DNA from 2 places in the Paenibacillus sp. 01T442 genome. Region 1 is predicted to be linked to the other one. Evidence: riboswitches for the same ligand, from Rfam matches in the RefSeq annotation. Region 1 holds a riboswitch; the other holds the start of a gene.
What was found. Region 1 has a riboswitch for cobalamin ahead of AC1DLM_RS00245 (DUF4430 domain-containing protein). Riboswitches for the same ligand answer to the same signal wherever they lie in the genome.

Region 1 (10,695 bases):
TTGGCCCAAATCGTGCTATATTGGATCGGACGTTATGGCGGCAGGCCATTTCTGGAGAGATATGGCAAATACCTGCTGATCAGCAAGCATCATATCGATGTGGCGGAAAGCTGGTTTAACCGGTACGGCACGGGTATGATTTTTACAGCGAGATTTATTCCGATTGTGCGTCATGCGATCTCATTGCCAGGCGGTATGGCGAAGATGCCTTTGGGGAAATTCTCCCTTTACACGGCATTAGCTTTGGTTCCTTACTCCTTTCTGTATATTTATTTGGGCATGAAATTGAAGGACAACTGGGAGACGATTGGCGAGTACGCAGGGCCTTATATTAAACCTTTGATTATCGCTGCGATCGTGCTGACAATCCTGTATGCGGGCTATCAATTTTATCTCAAAAGAAAAAAGAAAATCTAGTAAGGTTGATTTGGCGGTTTCGCCTGCTTTTGATACAATGAATGAGAAATAGGATGATCCTGGGAGGATGACAACGATGGGTGCAAATCTTGCTAGTAAGCTGGGTACTGGCCTCAAGCCGAAACAGTTTATCGAAAGTATGGAAAAAAATAAAGAGCAATTTTTAGCTTATTATGATGGCTTTGCTTGGGACAATGAAGAGGATAAGGAATATTTCGAATCTCTTAACAATCGCGATGATCTTCGCTGCTTGATTATTGCTGCTGACTGGTGTGGCGACGTTGTTCGCAACGTGCCTGTTGTATTCAAGGCTTTGGAAGATAGCGGCGTTCCAACCGAGGTTCTCATTATTGAGCAAAATTATGATGTAATTGATCAGTTCTTAACAGGCGGCGGACGTGGGATTCCGATCGTCGTATTCACAGATACAGGCGGATTCTCGCTTGGGCACTGGGGGCCTCGTCCGAAAAACGTGCAAGCGGTTATGACGCAGTTCAAGAAAGAAAATCCAGATCGCGATGCGGCAGATTATAACGAAAAAATTCAAGTAGCCAGAGCCGAAATGGGCCGTCAATATGGCGAAGGTAACGGATATCATGCTGTTATTGTGAAGGAACTTCGTTCATTGATCGAGTCGTTCTAAAAGGTGAGGGTGGCATCACGATGATCAACATTCAATCCTTCGTCCTGGGTACGGTTCAGACGAACGCGTACTTACTGTCGAATCCAGAGACGAATCAAGGTATTATTATCGATCCCGGTATGAATCCGAAGTCGCTGATTAAGAAAATTGCCGACATGGATATCGTGGCGATTCTACTGACGCATGCGCATTTCGATCACATTGGGGGCGTTGACGAGATTCGTAAGCTCAAGGGCTGTCCGGTGTATATTCACGACCTAGAAGCCGATTGGCTGACGAATCCGAAGAAGAATGGCTCCGCTCGCTGGCCAGAACTTGGGACTTTAGTTGAGACGGACCCGGCAGAGTTCGCGCTGGATGAGGGGCAAGTGCTGGAGTTCCTGGGCATTAAGCTCAAGGTGTTCCACACCCCAGGCCACTCGCCAGGAAGCGTGAGCTTCTTGTATGACAAACACCTGTTCAGTGGTGATGTGTTGTTTAAACTATCGGTCGGTCGTACCGACCTGCTTGGTGGAGACAACAATACCCTGCTGGATTCCATCCAGGATAAGTTGTTCCTGCTGGATGACGACGTCATCGTCTACTCAGGGCACGGCGCCAAGACGACGATTGGCTTCGAACGTGAGAATAACCCATACGTGTAAGGCGATTAGGACTGCTCCCTCTGATGAGGGGGCGGTCCTTTTTGTGTATACGGATGGGGAAGAGGAGTAAGTCGAAATAATCGAGTTACAGGAAACAAGTGGAGAAGTAGCCGCTGTAAGTCGAAATAATCGAGTTACAGGATGAGCAAGTGGAGAAGTAGCCGCTGCAAGTCGAAATAATCGAGTTACGGGATGAGCAAGTGGAGAAGTAGCCGCTGCAAGTCGAAATAATCGAGTTACAGGATGAGCAAGTGGAGAAGTAGCCGCTGCAAGTCGAAATAATCGACTATCTCCAAATTATGCTCGTTCGCCCATGACACCCACCCAATTTATTTATAAACTGGGTATTTACCGTGTGCAACGTAGGTGCTTCCCCATAGACTGATGTTGTAAGCTATTCACCCAACTTCAACAATAACCTCTGAGTTAAACAGTAAGCCTGTGTAAGTCCCTTTTGGGAAAATATGAAGGAGGTGCTCTTCCATGGAATATGTTAAAGTTCCGAATTACCCAATGCAACCAATGCCAATGCCAATGCCAACCCCGATGCCAATGCCAATGCCTACACCGCTTCCAGCGCCAGCGCCAATTATGCAACAACCGATGCACAATAATATCCACCTGCACGCGTCCTACCAACAAACTGAATTTGTGTTCCCGAAACCGGTTCACACGCAAGCAGTTGCTTGCCCTCCGAAAAACAATTCGGCCGCTAGTATCTTAGTACTTTTCATTTTACTAGTTATTATTACGCGCAGCATTTGTAAATATTGATTTACGGATTGCTCGGGTAAAAAGAGAGGTAATCCCACGAGGCCTAGGGGTCTTGGTGGGGTTGCCTTTTTTTGTTTGTGAAAAAAAGGATTGTCTATTACGATGAAGTCATGTAAAATTCGTCATGATTACAAACAATTTCATAAACTAGCTTAATAGGTGCTTTCTGCTGAATCTAGCGGAAGCTTAAAAGGGAAGTTCGGTTCAATTCCGATGCGGTCCCGCCACTGTAACGCTGAGCTAACAATCATAGCCACTCTCGATAACAAGAGGGGAAGGAGATTGTACAAGCGATGAAGCGAAGCCAGGAGACCTGCCTGATAAGTAATGTATTTTTTTTCTCACGAGGATGGGAGGAAGATGTTTCTTTGCATTTGCCAAAAAGAGTGGTTAGTCGTTAGATTAACACGATTCTTACAAAGACATCTTTCCTCTGGAACTCGGGGAAGGGTGTTTTTCGTTTATCCACTATTTTAAGGAAGATGAAGGTGATTAGTTTGTTCAGTTTGATGATGAAAAAAGGGATTTCTGCTCTTCTAAGTTTGGCACTAATAACTTTATTGCTCGTCCCACAAGTTGCGAGAGCAGTCGATGCAAATCCAAGTACGAAATTAAATACAATGATTGCGGATACGGTCTCATTTTATGAGCAAAATCGGTCTAATCTCAACTCATGGTGGCAAATGGTTGCGCTATGGGGAGCAGGGGAAGATTTGCATAATGGTAAGTGGACGCTGCCTTCTTGGGAACAAAGTGATCCTGGTGATTTATTAGCAACCGATCATAGTACTTACCACATCAATTTAATCTTCGGATTGTTGGCCATGAATCTTGATCCTTCCCATGCATGGGAAACGAATCGTAATTTGTACGCAGAGTTAGCAGCTCAGCAAAATCCATCAACAGGTTCCTTCGGAGAATCTAATCGACAGATATGGACGATGCTTGCTCTGGATACAGGTAAGAAAAGGGGATACAACGTCGGGAGCTGGAACGATGCAGCCAAGGAGAAAGCGTTAAGTTACTTACTTAGCTTACAATTGTCTGATGGCGGGTTTGCTTTCTTTGGAAGTGAATCAGATACAGATATTACAGGGATGGCACTGCTAGCTTTAGGGAATTATCAATCGAATAGTGCTGCAGTAACTGCGGCTAACCGTGCTAAGGCTTTATTGAAGCAAAGACAATTAACTAATGCTGGCTTTGATTCCCCAGGTCAATGGGGCAATGGGGACAACTCCAACAGCTGGGCAACGTCTGTATCAGGTCTGGTGGCTATTAGAGAAGATGTATTGTCCCCAAACTGGGTCGTCAACAATCAAACAGTTGTAGATGCCGTTTATAACTTCGTGCTTCCAGATGGCACTTTTTCCTGGCAAGTGACAGATCTAAAACAGAACTTAATGGCAACAGAACAAGTATTGATCGCACTAACAGATATTCAGCAGAGTAAATCAGTTTGGCAGCGTTTAGCAGATAAGCCAAATTTAACTACCGTACAAATAAATGTTAATGGCATTAATAGTCCGATACTGCCACAACAGTCGATAACTGCAGCAGTCTATGGCAGTCAGCCGACAGCCATGGATGCTTTGAAACAAGTGCTCGAGAAGTCTAACATCAACTTTGTCATTCAAAACAGTAGTTATGGTCCCTATCTCTCCTCAATTGCAGGTCAAACTGCAGGAACTCTTGGCGGATACGACGGTTGGATGTACAAAGTTAACGGGGTATCACCGCAAGTCGGTGCAGCAGATTATATTTTAAACGACGATGATATCGTTACGTTTTATTATGGCCGTTGGCCTTCCATTGCGATCGCTTCGAATACGAACATCGGAATACTCAACCCTAGTTTGCAGATTAAACTAGTCGGCGACACGTTCACTTCTGGTGCTAATACCGCAGCGAATTGGAGTTTCGATCCTGGCACTACAGGTTTGACGATTGATCATATTACGCAAGAAAGCAATCAACAAGATCTTGTTATAACTTTTGCAGGTCAAGGTCAAACAGGAGCTCTTAAGCTCCAAGCATTGCCAGCAGCCTTGGTTAGTAACTCGGCAAGTAATAAGTTGACCATTCATAATGTGAGCACGACGAGTGATCAGATCGTCAATGTTGGTGCGAATGAGTCCAATGTATCCTTCTCGACGGATGATAATGATCCAGCGACGAACAAGATTACTCTTTCATTCACGACACCATTTTTGCCAGAGGTTATTGCTAAACGAGGCAGTACGGAGTTGGATATACCGGCTTATACAGAAGTTACATCAGTTGCGTGGAATAATAAGATTCAATTGCCAAGCATTCTGAGTACAACCGATAACTCTGTGACGAATAAAGTAAGTGGAGTACTTACCGGCAGTGGTAGTAGACTAGACAGTATCGATTCACGCATTAAAGTGGGTGGTGATAGCCGCATCCAGTTTAATCAACACGTTACACTGAAATTGAAGGGGATGGGTGATCGTAACGCCGGTTTCATAGATGAAAACGGTAATTTCACTGCAATACATAAATATGACAACAGCAACTATCGAAACGATGATGTGTATGCTTACAGTGAGAATGGCGACTTAATTATTAAAACGAAGCATTTCACGGAGTTCTTAGCCTTTAAATCGACGTTAGTAACAGCGCCTGGTCCTGGTGGTGGATCTGGACCTAGTACTACACAAAAGGTTACACTTTCTGTTGAGAAACGCTCTCTGGGTGAAGGAGATATCATTGCTCCAATAACGGTTACCTTGCAATCTGGCGATACAGCGTTTACGTTGCTACAACGGGTACTTGGTACCCAAAGTACTGCTCTGTCTTATACAGGTTCAGGTGCAAGCATCTATGTACAATCGATTGATCACTTAGGGGAGTTTGATAAAGGACAGCTAAGTGGCTGGATGTACTCCGTGAACGGGGTCTTTCCAAAATACAGCGCGGGTATCTACACATTACAGAATAACGACGTTCTTCGTTGGCAGTACACGAAAGATCTTGGGAAAGACATTGGTGAGGCATATACCCCGCCAGTAGGAGGGGGTAGTGGTAACGTTGTTAACCCTAATAACCCTGGTAAGCCTGCGGAACCTACGGAACCAACCGAAGAAACCAAAAACACACTGGCTACAAAATATGAAGATGCTGTTGCTATTTCCAGTTGGGCACTGGAAGCAGTAGCTAAAGTCACTACGTTGGGATTTATGGAAGGTAACGGAACTAATTTTGAGCCGAAACGCGAATTAACAAGAGCAGAGTTTGCGGCACTCATCGTCCGTTATACAGGAAGTGAGTTAGTAACTGGTGAGTTAGATTTTGACGATGTTAGCACAGAAGATTGGTATTTCAAGTATATCGTAACCGCGAAATCGAAGGGATTGATCACAGGGATTTCAGATCATGCCTTTGCACCGAATCAAACGATTTCCAGACAGGAAATGGCTGTAATTCTGGGTCGTTTACAAGGTGTTGCGATGGAGGGACAGCTAGCGGTTGACCTTAAAGACCAATCATTTGTTGCTGACTGGGCATTACCTTACGTTAATCAAGCTATTAAATCCGGATTATTGACAGAGGATAACGGATATTTCAACCCGTTGCTTCCTGTAACCAGAGAGATGGTCGCAGTGGTTATTATGAGACTGCACCAGCAGAAAAAGTAGAACGAGCTTTAACGAAGAAGGGGAGAAATCCTCTTCTTTCCCGGTCGGATGCAATTGCGCATTTGGACATAACAAACAGCACCCCAAAGGTTAGATACTAACCAATGAGGTGCTGTTTTTCTTTCACGAAACCAACCCATACTTCTCTTTAACTCGATCTAATTTTTCAAGCATAGGCCTTGCTAGGAAATACAGGAATATGACAGTTGCTATGGCATGAATCAAATCGAAGGGAACTCCTCGGATACACGCAAGTATAACTGCGCCAATTGTGGGTTTGGATCCTGTCATCACGACGGATGAGAAATTCATGATGATTCCATATATGAGAAATGTCGCTGATCCTCCAAATAGACAAAGAGCAATTCTATTTCTGCGTAAAATGCCTTTTTTGAACAGTGCTCCAGCAAGAAATCCAATGATCCCGAAAGCGAACATCTGCCAGGGTGTCCAAGGCCCTTGACCAAAAAAGTAATTCGATACAAAACCTGTGACTGCACCGACTAGAAAGCCGGTTTCAGCCCCTAATGCGATGCCGGAAAGAATAACAATCGCAACAACGGGTTTAAATTGAGGCACCATGAAGAAAGCCATTCTGCCAGTTACGCCAATCGCACATAGCACGGATATGACCACAAGCTCTCTTGCCAGCGGCTTTCGTCCCTCGAAAATCATCATAAACGGCAGCAGGGTTTCCAAAATGATAAGCATGCTAATAAAGTAGTATTTTCGATCGTCGAGATAATAAATACCAAACCAAATGGTTAACGGAATTAATAAAAGAATCATGAGCACGGCAGTCAATGTGCGTTTGGAGAGACTTCTGAGTTCGACTGGTGTTTGCTCATTAGGGACGGATACGGTTGAACTATGGCTATGTTTACGAAACGATGGAGGTATGTTCACCTTTGGTTTCGTATCAACATTCTGCATTTCTTCATTGCCATTAAAGGCTTTAATGATGTCATTGGTCGTTGTGGCCTTTGGAATCAAATCCCTGGCCATTCGGCTTGCAGATGTCGTATAAAAGCTATTTCCAGCAAAGAATTCCTGGGGATTGCCCTCGGATACGATCGCCCCGTCAAAGAACATTGCACACCTGTCAGCAAAGCTAGCGCAAAACTCGATATCATGACTGACCATAACAATGGTCGTTCCTTGTTGTTTTAAATTGGTTAAAATTTCGGCAAATATCAATTTATAATGTGCGTCTAGACCTTTCGTCGGCTCGTCCAACAGAAGAATGGAAGGCTGAAGAAGTAAGATCTTAGCAAGAGCGGCACGTTGTTGCTCCCCTCCAGACAAATCATAAGGATGTCGGTCGAGAAGTTGTTGTAACATACATAACTCCGAAACTTCATCCACACATTGTTGCCTATACGCCATATCCAGCTTGCTGCCGGATAGCATCTCCAAAAGATCAGCTTTAACTGTTTTTTGTACAAAAAGCGCTTGTGGATTTTGAGGAAGAACGCCAAGGAGTCCATTGAATTTCTCACTGTCCGAATACTTGTCAATGGGTTTCCCATTCATCAGGACAGTTCCACGATAAGGTTTGCGAAGTCCAGATATGAGAGAAAGGGTGGTTGTTTTACCCGTACCATTTCCGCCTACAATCGCATAAATCTCACCTGAAAATGCACGTAAGCTCAGGCCTTTCACCACATCTGGTGAAATTTTTTCATATTTAAACCATACACCGTTTAGCTCAATCGCCGGTTCTGCCCTTCGCACTGGAATGTCAGCAGTTTGTATGTCTTTCGTGAATGGTTGATTCTGAGCAAGTACATGCAAGAATTCTCTTCCCTCACGGACTGTAATGGGGCAAGGGAGCTGGTTCTCAATTCTTGCATAGACACGCATGGGCGTTGGCATCGCATAAAACATGTCGTGCTGCATATCCCAAAGTTGTTCACCGACTTCCTTCGGTGTTCCAGAAACGAGGATTTCACCATTATCCATCACAATAGCGCGATCTGACAGCGGCAGGACTTCCTCAAGTCGATGCTCGGATATGAGAATTGTGACTCCAAGTTCGCGGTTGATTTTCCCAATGGCGGCTAGAAATTCCGCTGCAGCAATAGGATCAAGCTGGCTGGTAGGTTCATCCAATATCAATATTTTCGGCTGCATGGTCATAATGGAAGCAAGATTCAGAAGCTGTTTCTGACCGCCTGATAGTTCGGTAACCGATTTATGAAACCATTCCTGTATGCCGAAAAAGCTTGCCATTTCCGCAACTCGTCGACGAATTTCTAGTGTACTGTATCCAAGACTTTCAAGTCCAAAGGCAAGCTCATGCCAGACCTTGTCTGTCACAATTTGATTGTCTGGAGATTGCAGCACATAGCCGATTTGAGCGACTTGTATACGTCGATCTAGATGTTCAAGGGGCATCCCATCATATAAAATCTCGCCACTTCGTGCTCCGTGCGGTGTAAGATCTGTTTTCAAATGACGTAAGAGGGTTGATTTGCCGCAACCTGACTTACCACAGATGGTAATAAATTCGCCTTGTTTTATAGTCAAAGTGACGTCACGTAACGCATTCCCAGGGGATCCAGGATAGGAGAATGTTAGTTGTCGGATTGTAAAGACTTCCATTTGATATCCTCCGAAATATTAATAATAAGCGGTATTGCGCATAGGAATGCATAAGTCGTAAAGACACTGATACTGTAAATGGAAAGCCCTACACCTCGCATGGAAGGGAAGTATCGGAAATACATAGCCTTTGTAACAGCTCCTATCAGGAGATAACCTCCGCTTACAACTAGAGCGATTAGTGCAGTTTTGTCGCGGCTATCCCATGTAAATATTGAAAATGCGGTTCTTCCCTGTAATCCGTACCCTCGGCTTTTCATCGAATCAGCGGTTTCAATGGCATTCTCAAGCATCCAGGTCACCATGATAGATAGAATCCGAATACCATGCTTGATTCTACGAATGAGACTACCCGTGGATATATCCCGACCGATACATTTTTGTGCATTGGAAACGATGGTAATCTGAGCTTTAAAGCGGGGTACAAAACGCAGCACCATCGAAAAAATGAGCGACAATGCTGGAATTATTTTTCCAAACAAATAAATAAATTTATCCGATGTCATAACAGCGTTATAACAAGAAAACCAACAGATAACGGAAATGAACATAGTTGCTGCTGCAAGACCATAGGTAATAGATTCCAGGGTTAGCGGATTGCCGTTATGCAAGTACGTTAATATCGTAACCCCTTCGTGATTAAAGGCAGGATTAATAAGCGCAGTTAGGATAAGAAAAGGAAGCATATAGACGAAGTTGAACTTGATTGCTTTCTTTCCGTTCAGATAGATGGAATAGGCAAAGGCCAAGCTAAGGGAAATAACTAGGCTTACTGGATGCATGAAAATCATTGAGAACAAGATGACGAATGTAAAATACAAAAAGTTAATCAGGGGGTGGTAGCTTGAAAAGGAATCCCTCATTGCTTGCCACCGCCAGTTGAATTATACGTATCCCCAACGTCACGGCCTAAATCACACGTGTATACCCACTCAATGACATCGCCTTGTTTCAGTGGATACCGACTTGCTCCATAGTTAGGGAACCAACCGTTCACTTTATACATCCAACCGGATAGCTCCCCACAATCAAATTCATACAGATTATGGATACCTTCAATATAGGCTGAATTGTAAATAGGGGTATTCACAAATTCCATATGAATTTTATTCTTCTTCATCTCTCTTTGTAAGACATTAAATACGGATTCTCCCTCATAAAAAGTAACCTGTTGTGATTTGAAAATAATGCCATCTTTCGGCACAAGCTCAACCTTTTCAGGATCAAGCAATTTCATATTGCCCAGAATCGTTAGGCAGCTAACCGAAAGCGTCACTGTCATTTGCTTGTCAGAAATTTTGGTGTTCTGTGGTTCGATAGGGAGTGGTTTCCCCTCAGGAACAGGATCGGTAAGGTATTGGTCTTTACCTGTCTTGGGGTCAAGCTCCATCGCTTTGGTTGGCGTAGGTTTGGTTCCATCAGGTGTAGCTGGCTTGGGCGTTTCCTTGTTCAACGGTGTAGCATCTTGAGTCGCAATAGGCATGGGTTCTTCCGTAGGTTGAGCAGGTACAGGGGTGTTGCTTGGCGTCGTCACGGCGGGATCAGAAGACTTAGTATCTTTCAGTTCTTCAGGAGGTGTCGTTAGCTCCATAGGTTTGGATACTGAAGGTGAGGTCGTCGTTGTGGGACTACTCATTCTAAGTCCAGAAGTAGAAGTAGGATCTGCCTGCTGCCGCGGCATCCCGCTACTGAAGAAAGCTGCCACCAAGACGATCACTATGATCGTCGCAGCAATTATTTTATTTTTCGTTAATCGCATTAGTTCGCCTCTTTAATAAGTTTAGCAGCAGAGAGTAAGCGGTAGAGCATCTCGGCTATTTCAGCTCGAGTGACAGCTGTAGTGGGCTCAATATTCAGCATATCTTGCGATAGAATACCTTCTCGATAGCTAAAAGCTAGCGCATCCCTCGACCACTCAGCTGTTTGGATGTAATCTCCAAATTGAGCTAAC
Region 2 (7,588 bases), on a different contig from region 1:
GGACAACTTCAGCCAGGTGCAACTATCATTGAGCCTACAAGCGGAAATACGGGGATCGGACTAGCGATGAACGCGGCTGCCAAGGGCTATAAGGCTATCTTGATTATGCCGGACAATATGAGCAAGGAACGCATAAATATCCTGAAAGCATACGGCGCCGACGTTGTTCTAACGCCAGCCGCATTACGGATGCCAGGTGCAATTGCTAAGGCTGTGGAGTTACGGGATCAAATCCCCGGAAGCTTTATCCCACAGCAGTTTGAGAATCCAGCGAATCCGAGCATTCATCGCATTACGACTGCACCTGAAATTTTGCAGCAAATGGAGGGCCGGTTAGATGCTTTCGTTGCTACCTCAGGAACTGGAGGTACGATTACGGGGACTGGTGAAGTGCTTCGGGAGCATTTGCCGAATATCCAGATTTATGTAGTGGAGCCAAAGGGGTCACCAGTACTGTCTGGTGGATGCCCAGGGCCACATAAGCTCGTGGGGACAAGTCCAGGCTTTGTTCCGGCTATTTTGAACACAAGCGTCTATGATGAGATCGTGCAAGTGGCGGATGAGGATGCCATCCAAACGATGAGGGATTTGGCGAGCAAGGAAGGTATCCTTGTCGGTCCTTCGGCTGGAGCCTCAGTATGGACGGGGATGCAGGTTGCAAGAAAGCTCGGAGCAGGAAAGCGAGTGCTTTGCATTGCACCAGATACAGGTGAGCGATATTTAAGTATGGATCTCTTTTAACTCGTGTACGAGGTGGAAAGGGGCGCTAGAGTCACTTGGATGGTTATCCAGTGGCTTTTTATTTTGCCAATTCTAGTGGAATTTTCGAATATAGATAAATATTCTGCCTTTCTTCCGCGATCAGTAATTGAATTAGGACAGCAATTCATTGTAAGATGAATGGATGAATGAAACATATCTCAGAAAGGTAGGTTTAACCATGGATACTTTGAAGCTTAAAATTCTCGATTTACTAAAGGAAGACGCCCGCAGGAGCGCGGATCTGATCGCCACCATGTTAGGAACGGCGGAGGCCGAAGTTGCGCGAGCGATAAGCGAGATGGAAGCGGATAAGGTCATTGTCAAATACGCGACAGTCGTGAACTGGAGCAAAGTAGATGACGAAAAGGTTACCGCCCTAATTGAAGTGCAAATTACGCCGGAGCGCGGGCGCGGGTTTGATGCGATTGCGGAACGGATCTATTTATATCCGGAAGTCAAATCGGTGTATCTCATGTCTGGCGCGTATGACTTGCTCGTTGAGATTGAGGGGAGCTCGCTCAAACAGGTGGCTTCATTCGTTTCCAACAAGTTATCGCCAATCGACCGTGTGCTTTCTACGAAAACGAATTTTATTTTGAAAAAATACAAACAAGACGGCATTATTTTCGAAGATCAGGAAGATGATCACCGAATGCTTGTTTCGCCGTAAGGGAGAGGTAGCGCTATGATCAAGGATGAGACTACGATTCAATCAAGCAAAAAATCGATGCAGGACTACCTCGCTCCTGCGGTACGTGAAATGAAGCCTTCTGGGATTCGGAAGTTTTTTGATCTCGTTAGCAATAGTAAAGAGGACATCATCTCACTAGGTGTTGGCGAACCTGACTTTTCCACACCTTGGCACGTTCGTGAAGCAGCTGTACATTCCTTGGAGCGCGGCAGAACGAAATATACGCCAAACTCTGGTATTCCTGAGCTCCGCGAAGCGATTGCAAACTATTTGTATACATCCTTTAAAGTGAAATATGAGCCTTCGAACGAGGTGCTTGTAACGGTAGGCGGCAGTGAAGCTATTGATCTAGCGCTGCGTTCACTAATTACACCTGGGGATGAGATTCTGATTCCTGAGCCTTGTTATATTTCTTACTCGCCAATCACGGCCATTAGTGGTGGTGTGCCAGTGGGTATCGAAACTTTTGCGAAGGATCAGTTTAAATTGACGGAAAAGGCACTTCGCGATGCGATTACGCCAAAATCCAAAATATTAATTCTATGCTATCCTAGTAATCCAACTGGCGGCATTATGACGTATGAAGATTGGCTCCCGATTGCCAAAGTTGTTGAAGAGCATGATCTGATTGTCATCTCCGATGAAATTTATGCGGAATTGACGTACGGCCAGAAGCATGTGAGCTTCGCAGCAGTTCCTGGGATGCAGGATCGGACGATTCTCGTTAGCGGATTCTCCAAAGCTTTCGCAATGACAGGCTGGCGGATGGGGTATGCTTGCGGTCACAGAGAGCTCATCTCAGCTATGACCAAGATTCACCAATATACGGTCATGTGTGCGCCTGTCATGGGGCAAGTAGCTGCACATGAAGCGTTGACGAATGGCTTGGAAGAGAAAGACCGGATGATTGAATCCTATAATCAACGGAGACGATTAGTTGTCAAAGGCTTCCGTGAAGTCGGACTTGAATGCCATGAACCACAAGGCGCATTCTATGCGTTCCCTAGCATTGTGGCAACAGGATTAACTTCGGATGAATTCGCACAACGACTTTTGTATGAGTCTAAGGTAGCTGCAGTGCCTGGTGATGTATTTGGTTTAGGTGGAGAAGGTTTTCTACGATGCTCTTATGCCTATAGTGTTTCCCAACTGAATGAAGCATTAGAGAGAATCGGTAATTTCTTACGGAAATTATAATATTCTTTGTAAATTCATATGTTCATAGGAGACGAAAACTGGTATTCTAAGAGTAAGGAGGGATGAGCATGGCTTTTATGGAATATCAGCTTACTAACTTTCAGAAGCAATTTCAAATTCGCGAGCAAGAGTTCGGACAGCGTTGGCTGACCAGAAATGCCAAGAAGCAAAATTCCCTAGCTTTACTTGAAGAAGAGATCCATACATTGAGACGTAAAATGGAACAGATGGTCATGGAAGGTCGAGAAATGACATCTGATGCGGTAGTTGAATTAAGTACGATACTGGATCAAAAAATAAATGAATATATGACATCTGGAAAGAAAAGTCGGTGAAAACCGACTTTTCTGGCGACTATCGATAAAGAGAGAGTACTTGACGGAGGGAAATACATACACATGAAAGCAAAATGGTTATTCGTTGTCATGCTAGGAATGATATTAATGCTTACAGCTTGTGGTGGACCGAAGGCAGATGTATCGGTATTTATGATGGGACCAAACGGGTTTCCAAGTGAAGCGGCGGAGAAGCTGGAAGTATCTCTGAAATCCAAGGTAGGCGAAATTCCTACAGTGAAGTTGAATACATCACCTATTTTTTCATTGGAAAAAATGATTGTTGAGCTTGCTGCTGGTGGTAACGGGATCTTCATCTTGGGAGAAGAGCAGTTCAAAGGCTTGAGCAACCAAGCAGGATTCGTTTCATTGGATAACATCATCAACCCTAAGGATTATCCAGATGGGGTTATCGAGATCAAAGAAGAAGGTAAGGCCGCGGAGAAGCATCTGTACGGCATTCCACTTACTGGAAACAAATGGATGAAAGAACAAGGCTTTGAAGGTAAAGGATTATACGCGTTCATTCCTCAGAATGCTCCAAAAATGGACGAGGCGCTGAAAGTTATCCAAATTATTGCGCAAAAATAAGCGAACATCTATAATCGACTAATAGCACCAATGTATAATTTGCAACTGTAGGTACTGGTAATATTCCAAATGGAACATTATTAGTTCAGGGGAAGCCGGTTAAAATCCGGCACGGTCCCGCCACTGTAATTCAGTCTTGTGAAAGTCTGGAGAGTCAGAATACCTGCCTATAGTGCCGATACAACATCCTTCGAGGAAAAGGATCGCGTTAAATCAGGAAGCAGCGCACGTAAGTTCGTTGCCATATACCGCGATTTATCGTCTCCTTCGTTCCTAGTGAACAAGGGGATTTTTTTTGGCTGTAAATTGAAAATAAGGAAAAGAGGGCTAAAGTGATGAAACAGAGCAATTTCAAAAGGGGTCTTATCTTAACATTAGCGGTTGCGACCGCGATCTCGTTAGCGGCATGTGCGAAGAAGGAAACAGAAATTACGGATCCATCGAAACTAGGTGGTGCGGGGACGAAGGCACCCGTAACGTCGGCAACTCCTGCCGCTGCGAAGAAAACGACGTATCCATTGAAAGTAAAAGATGTGACAGGTAAAGAGTTTACGTTCGACAAAGCGCCAGAACGAATCGCGTCGGTCTCGCCAGCAGAGACAGAATCGCTGTTTGCGATTGGACTAGAAGCGAATATTGTCGGTGTATCGGATTATGACGATTATCCGGAAGCAGCAAAATCGAAGCCGAAGCTAGGCAGCATTACGAAGCCCAATATGGAGGCAGTCATTGCTACGAATGCGAATATTGTTATCACTGGTGTTTCCATGAATGCTAAAACAGTGGATGACTTGCGTGCGATGAACATTAACGTGTTTAAAGTAGATCCCAAAACACTTGATGATGCGATCAATAATATTCAAACGTTTGGACTGATTACCGATCATCAAGAACAAGCGGAGAAAGTTGTCGCTAAAATGAAAGCGGATCGTCAGAAAGTTGTCGATGCTGTAAAAGATGTGAAGCAAGAGAATAAGAAAAAAGTGTATATGGAATTTGCCCCAGGCTGGACCGTAGGAAGCGGTGTGTTCATGGATGAATTAATTACCCTATCTGGGGGGATTAATGTTGCTGCGGATAAAGCAGGCTGGTATGAAATCAGTGAAGAGAAAATCATTCAACAGAACCCGAACGTGATCTTATTCGCAAACGGGATTGTTGATATCAAGAGCAAGAAGCCGTTAGAAGAAATTATTCGTACGCGCGGTGGGTGGGATGCGATTGACGCCGTGAAAAATAAACGTGTGATAGGTCTTGACCAGAACTCCGTAAGCCGCCCAGGTCCGAGACTGACGGATGGACTACTGGAAATGGCGAAAGGGATCTATCCTGAATTGGTGAAATAATGAAAAGAAAATTGATGTTTGGAGGAGGAGTAGGCGTTCTACTCCTTCTTCTTTCTATTGTGGTGAGTTTATCCATCGGGTCGGCACAGCTTCCACTTTCACAAATCGTGGGGATTCTAGCGAAGCATCTTCCTTGGATAGGAAGTCATGTCGAGGTGAACTGGCCGCAATCTTCGGAACAAATCATTAATAAAGTAAGAATCCCTCGCATGTTACTAGGTATTCTTGTAGGGGCTGTACTCTCCATAGCTGGTGCTGGTTTCCAAGGGGTTCTGCGCAATCCGCTTGCCGATCCTTACTCGTTGGGCGTATCTTCAGGAGCTTCTGTTGGGGCTGCAGTTCTTATTTATTTCGGGCTGCAGTTCGCTTGGTTCGGGCAATGGTCGATCCCCATTGTGGCTTTCGCGACGGGGCTTATTTCCCTGTTCTTGGTCTTGAAGCTAGCGATGATTGATGGGAAGCTAAAGATGGAAACGCTGATTCTATCCGGCGTTGTGATGCAAGCCTTTCTTGGGGCGTTTGTATCGTTCTTAGTTTCGATTTCGAACCAAACGGTGAATGAAATTATTTTCTGGCTCATGGGCAGTCTATCGATGCGTGGATGGGCATATACGTATATGATTTTACCTTATCTACTAATCGGTATAGTGATTCTGCTAAGCTATGCGAGATCATTAAACCTGCTGGCATTAGGAGAGCGTCAGGCTGCACATCTCGGTGTTCATGTTGAGCGTACGAAACTGATCGTACTCATCGCTTCGACGTTGATCACGGCTGCTGCCGTGTCTGTCGCAGGGGTGGTTGGCTTTGTTGGGCTGATCGTACCGCACTTGGTGCGACTGTTGGTTGGTCCGGATTATCGACTAATCATTCCTTTATCCGCGATCTGCGGTGGTATTTATGTGTTATGGGCGGACACATTAGCTCGAACTCTCCTAAGTCCTACGGAAATTCCTCTGGGAGTGATTACGGCGTTTCTGGGTGCACCATTTTTTGCCTATCTGCTCCATAAAGATAAGAAAACGTTAAGAGGTTGATCACGATGATTCAAGTGGAGGGGCTCTTTCAGAGCTTTCGAGAACAACAAGTGTTGGATAATATAAGCTTCGAGGTCGAGCAAGGGGAGTTTTTTGGGATCATTGGTCCGAATGGCAGCGGGAAATCTACATTACTGCGACTTTTATCCGGCATGGATCCGGTCATGCATGGCCATGTGCTTTTAAAAGGAAAAAAGGTATCATCGTATTCGCGCAAAGAATTGGCCAAATGGCTCGCTGTACTTCAGCAAGATGCGTTGCCGCCTGTTGGCTTCACGGTTCGTGAAGTCGTGGAGATGGGACGCTACCCGTTCCAAAATTGGTTAGGGGAAGATACGACTGAATCAGATGGACTCATTGATGCCATTATCACAAAGCTTGAGTTGGAAGGACTCGTAGATCGCACGATTGAGCGACTAAGTGGTGGGGAGCGGCAGCGTGTTGCACTTGCCAAGGTGATGGCTCAGCAGCCAAGCTTGCTCATGCTCGATGAGCCGACTACTTTTCTAGATATCGGTTATCAAATACAGATGATGGATTATATTCGTTCTTGGCAGCAGGAGTCGGAATTAACGGTTATAGCTGTTCTGCATGATTTGAATTTGGCTGCGCAGTATTGCACGAGATTGATGATCGTACATGAGGGGCGAGTAACCGCCATCGGAACACCTGCAGAAATTATTACAAGTACACAAATAGCTGAAGTATATGGAACAGAGCCGATTGTACTTAAACACCCGGTGAGTGATGTTCCACAGATTTTATTACAACCTGGGAATTAATAAAGGGCTGGAGGAAGTTGATAATGAACAATTTACATAACTTGATAAACGCGATTGAACCTATCCATCAAGAGGTGGCTCTGCAAGCCAATGACCATTTGAATCAATTGACGAAGCCGCAAGGAAGCTTGGGAAAGCTTGAGGATATCGCACGCCAAGTCGCTGGGATTACAGGTGAAGTGATGCCGACTTTTGAGAAAAAAGCGGTTATTGTCATGGCTGGTGATCATGGTGTTTGTGAGGAAGGCATCAGTGCCTTCCCGGCGGCAGTGACACCGCAAATGGTACTCAATTTCTTGTATGGCGGGGCTGCTGTAAATGTCCTTGCTAGACATGCCGGAGCAGATGTGGTTTGTGTAGATATGGGGGTTAATGCGGATTTGGAGCACCCCAATCTTGTCTCTCGCAAAGTTAGAAAAGGCACGCGCAACATGGCGAAGGAAGCGGCACTTTCTTTGGAGGAGACGACCCAAGCGATTGTAGCTGGCAGTGAAATTGTGGACGATTTGGTGGCAAAAGGGTACCGGCTTTTCGCTACGGGTGAAATGGGGATTGGCAATACGACGGCGAGCGCAGCAATCTTATGCGCACTGACGGGATTAGACGCTAGTATTGCTGTAGGTCGTGGAACCGGCATCGACGATGCGACTTGGCTGCATAAGCAGTCGGTTGTGAGTACGGCGCTGGATGTGAATGGGTTGACTGGGCGTGGAGTAGGTGCGAGTGCAAGTGCAAGTGCAAGTGCAAGTGCAAGTGCGAGTGCAAGTGTGAGTGCAAGTGTGAGTGCAAGTGCAGAAGAAGGGTCAAGTGGTGATTATGCACTTGAGGTGTTGAGCAAAGTCGGCGG

Region 2: linked by a shared signal. The riboswitch ahead of AC1DLM_RS18600 (ABC transporter substrate-binding protein) and the one ahead of AC1DLM_RS00245 (DUF4430 domain-containing protein) in region 1 are both predicted to bind cobalamin.

The regions. Positions count from the first base shown of each region.
Region 1 covers NZ_JBFTPF010000001.1:31,811-42,505, forward strand. The annotation lists gene uptA (undecaprenyl phosphate transporter UptA) at 1-417, shown strand, start outside; gene AC1DLM_RS00230 (thioredoxin family protein) at 494-1,060, shown strand; gene AC1DLM_RS00235 (MBL fold metallo-hydrolase) at 1,081-1,704, shown strand; gene AC1DLM_RS00240 (hypothetical protein) at 2,188-2,478, shown strand; cobalamin riboswitch at 2,619-2,813, shown strand; gene AC1DLM_RS00245 (DUF4430 domain-containing protein) at 2,967-6,140, shown strand; gene AC1DLM_RS00250 (ATP-binding cassette domain-containing protein) at 6,264-8,744, opposite strand; gene AC1DLM_RS00255 (energy-coupling factor transporter transmembrane component T) at 8,717-9,607, opposite strand; gene AC1DLM_RS00260 (DUF4430 domain-containing protein) at 9,604-10,503, opposite strand; gene AC1DLM_RS00265 (S-layer homology domain-containing protein) at 10,503-10,695, opposite strand, start outside.
Region 2 covers NZ_JBFTPF010000023.1:27,398-34,985, forward strand. The annotation lists gene cysK (cysteine synthase A) at 1-741, shown strand, start outside; gene AC1DLM_RS18580 (Lrp/AsnC family transcriptional regulator) at 941-1,432, shown strand; gene AC1DLM_RS18585 (aminotransferase class I/II-fold pyridoxal phosphate-dependent enzyme) at 1,448-2,650, shown strand; gene AC1DLM_RS18590 (aspartyl-phosphate phosphatase Spo0E family protein) at 2,719-2,985, shown strand; gene AC1DLM_RS18595 (hypothetical protein) at 3,049-3,576, shown strand; cobalamin riboswitch at 3,609-3,761, shown strand; gene AC1DLM_RS18600 (ABC transporter substrate-binding protein) at 3,912-4,922, shown strand; gene AC1DLM_RS18605 (FecCD family ABC transporter permease) at 4,922-5,959, shown strand; gene AC1DLM_RS18610 (heme ABC transporter ATP-binding protein) at 5,965-6,741, shown strand; gene AC1DLM_RS18615 (nicotinate-nucleotide--dimethylbenzimidazole phosphoribosyltransferase) at 6,765-7,588, shown strand, end outside.